One region of the Rhizobium sp. AG855 genome, then DNA from elsewhere that is predicted to be linked to it. Evidence: predicted binding sites of a transcription regulator. Region 1 holds the regulator's gene; each other region holds the start of a gene.

What was found. Region 1 encodes LexA, which represses DNA repair genes until DNA is damaged. Its sites were predicted from a motif close to TGTTCNNNNTGTGTTCNG; they were not measured.
Region 2: a site for LexA is predicted at 875-892, ahead of DFO46_RS09780 (DNA polymerase IV). Genes of this name have one in related genera too.
Region 3: a site for LexA is predicted at 1,084-1,101, ahead of DFO46_RS17260 (metallopeptidase family protein). Genes of this name have one in related genera too.
Region 4: a site for LexA is predicted at 964-981, ahead of DFO46_RS05565 (UvrD-helicase domain-containing protein). Genes of this name have one in related genera too.

What each region holds. Positions count from the first base shown of each region.
Region 1 covers NZ_RAQG01000003.1:1,634,823-1,637,022, reverse strand. The annotation lists gene DFO46_RS07915 (ComEC/Rec2 family competence protein) at 1-569, shown strand, start outside; gene lexA (transcriptional repressor LexA) at 563-1,276, opposite strand; gene DFO46_RS07905 (DUF1003 domain-containing protein) at 1,490-2,032, shown strand; gene DFO46_RS07900 (VOC family protein) at 2,060-2,200, shown strand, end outside.
Region 2 covers NZ_RAQG01000003.1:1,980,913-1,983,112, forward strand. The annotation lists gene DFO46_RS09770 (DUF3572 domain-containing protein) at 1-154, shown strand, start outside; gene DFO46_RS09775 (hypothetical protein) at 154-786, shown strand; gene DFO46_RS09780 (DNA polymerase IV) at 896-2,182, shown strand.
Region 3 covers NZ_RAQG01000004.1:85,330-87,529, reverse strand. The annotation lists gene DFO46_RS17265 (SDR family oxidoreductase) at 1-378, opposite strand, end outside; gene DFO46_RS17260 (metallopeptidase family protein) at 519-962, opposite strand; gene DFO46_RS24165 (hypothetical protein) at 1,315-2,073, shown strand; gene DFO46_RS17255 (DNA polymerase Y family protein) at 1,973-2,200, shown strand, end outside.
Region 4 covers NZ_RAQG01000003.1:1,144,026-1,146,225, reverse strand. The annotation lists gene DFO46_RS05570 (efflux RND transporter periplasmic adaptor subunit) at 1-747, opposite strand, end outside; gene DFO46_RS05565 (UvrD-helicase domain-containing protein) at 1,024-2,200, shown strand, end outside.

The DNA.
Region 1 (2,200 bases):
CCGACCACCATCTGCCCCCGAGTATGGAAAGTGCACCCGTGCTCCCGCCGCCTGCAGACTGGAAGAAGGAAGAAACCTGGGATTCCGCGACGATACAATTGGCGAGACAAACGCTCGAGCAACTGGTCCAGACAGCCAAAACGGACCGCTTCACCTGCATCCGCAGCGCCTGCGCCGCAAAACTTGTTGATGGATGGACGGTGTTGACCGTTGACCGCCCGGATCTTGCCGGACCTGCCTGCGACGTCGCCGATATCGTCATCCTTGGGGGCCGCAGCCGCATGAAAGGCTGCCGGTCGACTGCAACATTCCTCAGCGAGACAACACTGCGCACAAGCGGCGCCGTGGAAATCCGGCTTGGCGCCCACCACGACAAGACGATTGAGATCTCGCCCGCCTTGTCAGGCCCGCCACGGCCCTGGACAATCCATCGTCTCTACGATTGGCGCACAGGCGAAACCGCCAGGCAGCACGGCATAGACTCAGGAGATAGCAAGGACAAAGATAGCGACAGCGAGACGGAACGGAAAAACGGCCCCCACAATCCCGCAATGCCTGTCCGTCAGTGATATCGGCGGATCAAGCCGACGAGCTTGCCCTGGATCTTGACCCGGTCCGGCGGGAAAATCCGCGTCTCGTAAGCCGGATTGGCCGCTTCCAGAGCGATCGAAGCGCCACGCCGACGGAAGCGCTTCAAGGTTGCTTCTTCGTCATCAACGAGTGCGACGATGATGTCGCCCGGATTGGCGTTGGAGGCATTGCGGATGATGACGGTATCGCCATCGAGGATGCCGGCGTCAATCATCGAATCGCCTTTGACCTCAAGTGCGTAATGGTCGCCGGCACCGATCATTTCGGCGGGAACGGTGATGTCATGGGTGTTGTTCTGAATGGCCGAGATCGGCACCCCGGCCGCGATTCGGCCCATGACCGGTACGCTGACGGAGGAATTCTGGTCTTCGACACTCGGTCTGGCGGGCACAGGCGGCGGCGTCTTGCCCAGGCTGCCCTCAATGACACTCGGTGCAAAACCGCGCCGCGGCTGCAGGCTGGGTGTATAGGCTTCCGGCAGCTTGATGACTTCAAGCGCACGCGCCCGATTGGGAAGCCGGCGAATGAAACCGCGTTCCTCAAGGGCCGTGATCAGTCGGTGAATGCCAGATTTCGACGCAAGATCGAGGGCATCCTTCATTTCGTCGAATGAAGGCGGCACGCCCGATTCCTTCATCCGTTCGTGAATGAAGAGAAGCAGTTCCTGTTGCTTGCGCGTCAGCATATGCAGAGCCCCGTTTGTGAAACAAATCCAGAACAGACACTATATGTTCCATTTGTGTTCCGCAAGTGGATAAATTTCCGTGAACAACCGTCGCGAAAATGCGATAGGCGTCTTCACCGTCACCGGATGACTGCGGCCATCGGACCTATCCCTGTCAATCGGGTGACACCTGTCCCTGTCGGATCCCTTCCAAGCTCCTGTGAGAAGATCGAAATGCTGAAAGACCTGGAAAAGACCCTGCTCGGTAAGCAGGTCGATCAACTGACATCGGCCGAGAAGAAGGTCCTGAAAAAGGCGCGGGAGCGACGCACGGTTTCGACGAATGCCGGTGAGGATTTCCTTGCCGGTTCGAGCTTCGGTCAACGCGTGGCAGACAGCATCGCGCGGATCGGCGGTTCCTGGAGTTTCATCATCGGCTTCCTGCTCTTTCTGGTCGCCTGGGTGATTCTCAACACGGTCATTCTGGCAGCGCGCCCGATTGATGCTTACCCCTTCATCTTCCTCAATCTTCTTTTGTCCATGGTCGCAGCCATCCAGGCGCCGATCATCATGATGAGCCAGAATCGCCAGGCGGAACGGGACCGCTTCATGGCGGCCAAGGATTACGAGATCAATCTCAAGGCTGAGATCGAGGTTCTCGCCCTTCATCACAAGATCGACGAACAGGTGGTGAAGGAACTGCGCGAAACGCGTGCCGAGATCGATACCCTGCGCCAGGCGATCGAAGCTCTTACAAAACAGTCGGGCCGTTCCTAAGTGTCTCGGCGAACGAAGGTCTCTGTCATGACTGAAACAAATCCAGCGCCCCGCGCCGTCGACCACCTCGTCCTGCCGGTGATTGACCTCGATACCGCCCGGCATCGTTTCACGCAGCTTGGCTTTACCGTCGCCGCAGACGCCCGCCATCCTTTCGGCACGGAAAAC
Region 2 (2,200 bases), 350 kb from region 1:
CGACCCCGGCTTTCTCGCCGGCATGCTGGAATTCCTGATGCAGCACGAACCGACCCTCATGGAATTCTGCCAGGCAACGGACACCAAACCCGAGGTGGTCGTTGCGGCCTATCACCACTATGTGCGACCCGGGCTCGATTCGGGCGAGTTCTGATGCTCACCGATCTCGACCACATCAAGCTTGCCGACCGGCCGCTTATCGTCTGCGACGTCGACGACGTGGTGCTGCAGTTTGCCACGCCTTTCGAAGCCTTCCTGCTGGAGCGCGGCTACAGCCTGCTGCCGCGCTCGTTCAAGCTGACCGGCAATATCGTCGACGCCGCAGAGACGGCGCTGAATGATGTGGCGGTCAAGGCTTTGATCCACGACTTCTTCATCGAGCAGGACCGCTGGCAGACGCCTTTCGCCGAAGCCGTGGACAGCCTGCATGCGCTGGCGGAAGAGGCCGATCTCGTCTTTCTCACCGCCATGCCGCCGCGACACGCGGAAGTGCGGCGCCGGCTGCTCGACCGGCTGACGCTCTCCTACCCGATGATATCAAGCGAGGAGCCGAAGGGACCGATCGTTGCGGCGCTGCATGGCAAGCGCGCCCTGCCCCTTGCCTTTGTCGACGATATGGTCGGCAATCTGCGCTCGGTCGGCGAACATGTGCCGGACTGCGCGCTGGTCTATCTGCCGCCGGATGTCGCGATTTTCCGCTTTGCGCCGGATCCGGAGCCGCATGTGCTGCGGGCACAAGACTGGGCCGAGGCACGGGGTCTGATCGAGACGCATTTCCGCAATTGAGTGGAGGTTTCGACAAAGGACGTGGGGACAGGCTGACTGCGCCGAGCGTGGCTCTTGTCATGCGTCGGGGCGCGGCATAGGGTTGGCATGTTCAACCTTTGTTCCCGCGATGTCAACGACCGACCATCTTCACCCCGGCTTCTGCCGTGACTGCCTGAAAGGGCAGCCCGATGGACTGCGGCGCTGTCGCGCCTGCGGCAGTCCCCGGCTGGTCTATCATCCGGAACTCTATGACCTGACACTCGCGCATGTCGATTGCGATGCCTTCTACGCGGCGGTGGAGAAACGCGACAATCCCGAACTCGTCGACAAGCCCGTGATCATCGGCGGCGGCAAACGTGGCGTTGTCTCGACCGCCTGCTATGTGGCGCGCATCCATGGGGTGCGTTCGGCCATGCCGATGTTCAAGGCGCGGGAGGCCTGTCCGCAGGCTGTCGTGATCAAGCCGGACATGGAGAAATATGTGCGCGTCGGACGCGAGGTGCGGGCGCTGATGGAGGAGTTGACGCCGCTGGTGCAGCCGATCTCGATCGATGAGGCCTTTCTCGAACTGCGTGGCACGGAGCTTCTGCATCACGATCCGCCGGCGCGGGTGCTGGCGCGCTTTGCCCGTCGGGTCGAACAGGAAATCGGGATCACGATCTCGGTTGGCCTGTCCTACTGCAAGTTCCTCGCCAAGGTTGCTTCCGACCTGCAGAAGCCACGCGGCTTTTCTGTGATCGGGGCTTCGGAGGCGATCTCATTTCTCGCCGACAAGCCGGTGACGCTGATCTGGGGCGTGGGCAAGGCGCTGGCCGCCACACTGCAGGCCGACGGCATCCGCACGATCGGACAGTTGCAGGTGATGGAGGAAGCGGCCCTGATGCGGCGCTACGGCGTCATGGGACAGCGGCTGGCGCGGTTGTCGCGCGGCATCGACGACCGCAGCGTGCATCCCAACGATCCGGCCAAGAGCGTCTCGGCCGAGACGACGTTCTTCGACGATATCAGCAAGCCGGAAGACCTGATCGTACATCTGCGGGAACTCTCCGAAAAGGTTGCCTGGCGGCTGAAGCGGCATGGGATCGCCGGCCAGACTGTCGTGCTGAAACTGAAGACTGCCGACTTCAAGTCGCGGACCCGCAACCGGCGGCTGGACGATCCGACGCAATTGGCGGACCGAATCTTTCGCACGGGCATGGCGCTTCTGGAGAAGGAGGCCGACGGAACGCGTTTTCGCCTGATCGGGATCGGGGTCAGCGATCTGAGGGATGCGGCCACGGCCGATCCGCCGGATCTGGTCGATGCGCAGGCCACACGGCGGGCGGCGGCGGAAGCGGCGATGGACAAATTGCGCGACAAGTTCGGCAAGGGTACGGTACAGACCGGTTACACCTTTCCCGGAAAGCGGTCTTGAGTCTGACATGGCCCTACC
Region 3 (2,200 bases), on a different contig from region 1:
CTGCGTGCGCGCAGCCAGAAAGGCGGAGGTCAGGTTGACATTGATCACGTCGTGCCACATTTCCGTATCAAGTTCGGCGAGGGGAGCGATCTTTCCAACAGTACCGGCATTGTTGATCGCGATGTCGAGGCGACCGAAATGGCCAAGCGCTGCCTCCACCATTTTCGCATGCGTCGCGGTCTGGGCCACATCTCCCGGAACGGTCACGGCACGGCCGCCGGACCGCCGGATTTGCGAAGCGGCATCGTCAAGGGCACCCACACCCCGAGCGTTCAGGACAACAGCGGCACCGCATTCTGCAAAGAGGCGCGCCGTCGCGAGACCAATACCCGAGGATGCGCCGGTGATGATGGCAACCTTGCCGTTAAGACTGTTCATGATGATGATCTCCTTGGTTGGGAGATTGGTGATAGGCGCCGGCTGCGGGCTTCGCCCACCCGTTTCTTGCGGATCACGTCCCGCGTTAAGGATGCTGCTTGCAAGTCAGCCGTGAGGGGTGAGGGCGTGAGCGGAGAGGCTTAGCGATCCGTCGCTGCGGCTTCTTCTGCGCTTTCCTCGATCCGCTCCATGTCGTCATCGGAGAGGCCGAAGTGATGGCCGATCTCGTGGATCAGGACATGGGTGATGATATCCCCCAGCGCCTCCTCGTTTTCGGCCCAATAATCGAGGATGGGCCGACGATACAGCGTGATACGGTTCGGCATCATCCCAGTTTCCATGGTGAAGCGTTCGGATATGCCCCGCCCCTCGAACAGGCCGAGTAGGTCGAAAGGCGTTTCCAGCGCCATGTCCTCAAACACTTCATCCGTCGGAAAATCAGTGATCTCGATGATGAGATCCTTGGTCAGGTCGCGGAATTCCTGCGGCAGATGGCCATAGGCCTCGATCGCCAGCGACTCGAACGTGCTGATCGTCGGGGCATGGCGTTCGCGCCAATCCTCGCTCTGGTCAATACGGGCCATGATTACTCCTTACTGGTTGAAGATATAGGCGTTTTGCCCGATCATTTCGAGAGCAAATCCCGAAGAGGAATAAATTCTTATTCGAATCCGGTTGACTCTTTTGTCCAGCTCTGGAATCTCTAGGAACATATAGAGAACATCCGGGATAGGAGAGATCGTCATGGGCCTTGGCCCTCAGGCGCATGGAGAGCTTTTTGCCCTGCGGCAAACCATTGCCCGCATTGAGGGAAAGCCGGACCATGCCGCTCGTCTGGCAGCAGGACTTGACCAGGAGGGGCAAGCCGGAACGCAGGGCAGGGCAGGGCGTGAGGGTTTTGACTTATTCCCCTCGACGCTCCGGTTCGACGATCTGATGGTGGAACTGCTGATGTCCGGTCTGATGGTGGAGCTGCGCGGTGAACGACTTCAGCAGGCCGGTACCACCACCGGGTTTGCGCTGGCACTGGCAATCATGGGTGGCGATCAGGCGGCAAAGGGTGGCTCTAAACGCCTGCTTTTCATCGCTGATCCGGATGTCGTACGAGAGGCGGGTCTGGTCTATGCCCCCGGCCTCGTGGATTTCGGGTTGGATCCGGCAGAACTGGTTCACGCACTGCCGCGCCGCATCGAAGACGCGCTTTGGCTGGCGGAAGCCGCACTGGTTTCCCGCGCCTTTTCCAGCGTCGTGCTGGAGGTGCATGGCAATCCAAAGAAATTCGGCCTGACCGAGAGCCGGCGCCTTAGCCTCAAGGCGCGGGGCACGGGTGGCAGGTTGTTTGTGCTGCGGCAGGCAGGAGAAGAAGAGGCCTCCAGCGCCTCACTTCGTTTGTCTGTCCAAACCGCGCCGGCGGCGGCGCGTATTCTCGCCAACGGAACCCTGCTGGGCGGCAGCATCGGGTTTCCTGCTTTTCGTATCCTTGCCGAGAAGTCCCGATTTCCGGGACAGACCGAGCTCATCCTGGAGTGGAACCCTGATGACCGCCGCCTTCACCCCCTCGCTGATACCGGAACATCCGGCATCGGATCGCCGGATCCTCTCCCTCTACTTTCCACGGCTCGCGACCGATCGCATCGCACGCAGGCGCTGGGGTCTGTCGTGGCGTTCGGCCCCATGCTCAACCGCGCATCCTGAAAGGACGCCGCTCGTCTGTGCCGCCCGTGCTGCCAATACCATGCGGTTGACAGCGCTGGATGAGATGGCTGAGAGTTTTGGCCTGCGCGTCGGCCAGGGTTTGGCAGAGGCCCGGGCCATCTGTGCC
Region 4 (2,200 bases), 490 kb from region 1:
CGCCCAGAAATCAACGAGCAACTGTGAGCGATTGTCGAGGGAGACGATGGCGCTCGAATTGGTCACATTGTCGCCGACGCTCACGCCGACAATACCGATCACGCCATCGATCGGCGCCGTGATCTGCCGGCGCTTGAGGTTCAGTTCGGCCGTGGTCAACTGGAGTTCGGCCTGCTCGCGCGCGATCTGCGCATCCAGAACCTCAAGACGGGAAAAACTCTTCAGATTTCCGTAGGACTCCGCCTTCTCCGTCGCGCTCCTCAGCGCAACCTTCGCCTGATCGCGCAGGATCACCTGCTCGTCGCTGTCGAGGCGCGCGATCACGTCACCTTTTTTGACCTTTTGACCAGAGGTCACCAGGATCTCGGCAATCATGCCAGAGGCCTGCGGCATGACGGTCACCGCATCGATCGCCTCGCCGTCGCCGATCGCGTTCAGCCGGTCGTTGACGACGGCCATGACAACCGGCTGCGTCGCAACGAGGATGTTCTGATCGCCGCGGCCGCCGCCTCGTCTTTGGCCCTGTCCCTGTCCCTGTCCTTGACCTTGACCTTGAGCCTGCCCCCTGGCAGCCGACCCGTTCCCAGACGGGACCTCGGGGTCACCGGCCGAGATCATTGCGACGAGACCCTCGGGTACGCCCATCTGCACAAGGCTCCGCCCGGCGCCGGGCGACATATAAACCCAGAGGCATAGTCCGAGAAACAACAGCGCAACACTGATGATGAGTTGCTTCCAAAGCGGCATGCAAGGCTCCAGATGATATTCATACAATCGATAGGGCGGAGTATGGGGCTCAGATTGTGTCTGGCAATGCCTTCGAGGCAAGCTTACTGATTTGTAATCTCGCGCGAATTCACGCCCGCGTGATCAGACGATCGATTGCACCGCTGGCCGCACGGTCGACAGCGAGCCACGGTGTCGCCGGATTGCGGTCGAAAACCGGTGGTGAACGGTCCCCGCAGGAATAAAACCAGAACGCCCTCACTGGCCTTTCGATCCCGAATCACTACATTGGGCCGCATGAGTAACGGTTTTGACGATATTCCCTTCTTCGACGAGGAACCAGCCCCGCGCAAGAAGGAAGCAGCCCCTGCCCCGCCGACGACGGGTGGACTGGGCATTGCAGCCCGCGCCATGGCCGCGCGCGGACAGGCGAGCGCTCCGGATTACCTGACGGGCCTGAACCCGGAACAGCGCGAAGCCGTCGAAACGGTTGATGGTCCCGTGCTCGTTCTGGCTGGTGCCGGCACCGGCAAGACACGCGTGCTCACCACCCGCATCGCCCATATCCTTGCGACCAACCGCGCCTATCCCAGCCAGATCCTCGCCGTGACCTTCACCAATAAGGCCGCCCGCGAGATGAAGGAACGCATCGGCCATCTCGTCGGCGGCGCTGTCGAAGGCATGCCCTGGCTCGGCACCTTCCACTCGATCGGCGTCAAGCTCCTGCGTCGCCACGCCGAACTGGTCGGCCTCTCCTCCGATTTCACCATCCTCGACACCGATGATGTCGTGCGGCTGATCAAGCAGATCATCCAGGCCGAGGGTCTGGACGACAAGCGCTGGCCGGCCAAGCAGTTCGCCCAGATGATCGACGGCTGGAAGAACAAGGGCCTCGACCCCGCCCAGATCCCGGAAGGCGATGCCCGCGCCTTTGCCAACGGCAAGGGCCGCGAACTCTATGCGGCCTACCAAGCCCGCCTGAAGACGCTGAACGCCTGCGATTTCGGCGACCTGCTCTTGCATCCGATCCGGATGTTCAAGGCCAACCCGGATGTGCTGAAGGAATACCACCAGCGCTTCAAATATGTCCTGGTCGACGAGTATCAGGACACCAACACCGCGCAGTACATGTGGCTCCGCCTGCTCGCCCAGCGCCCACAGGGCGTGCCACAGAATGTTTGCTGCGTCGGCGACGACGACCAGTCGATCTATGGCTGGCGTGGCGCCGAGGTCGACAACATCCTGCGTTTCGAGAAGGATTTCCCCGGCGCCAAGGTGATCAAGCTGGAGCGCAACTACCGCTCGACGGAACATATCCTGGGTGCTGCCGGCCATCTGATCGCTCACAATGAAGGCCGGCTTGGCAAGACGCTGTTCACCGACCGCGTCGACCCGAACGACGAAAAGGTCGTCGTGCACGCGGCCTGGGACTCGGAAGAGGAGGCCCGCGCCGTCGGCGAGGAAATCGAGCAGT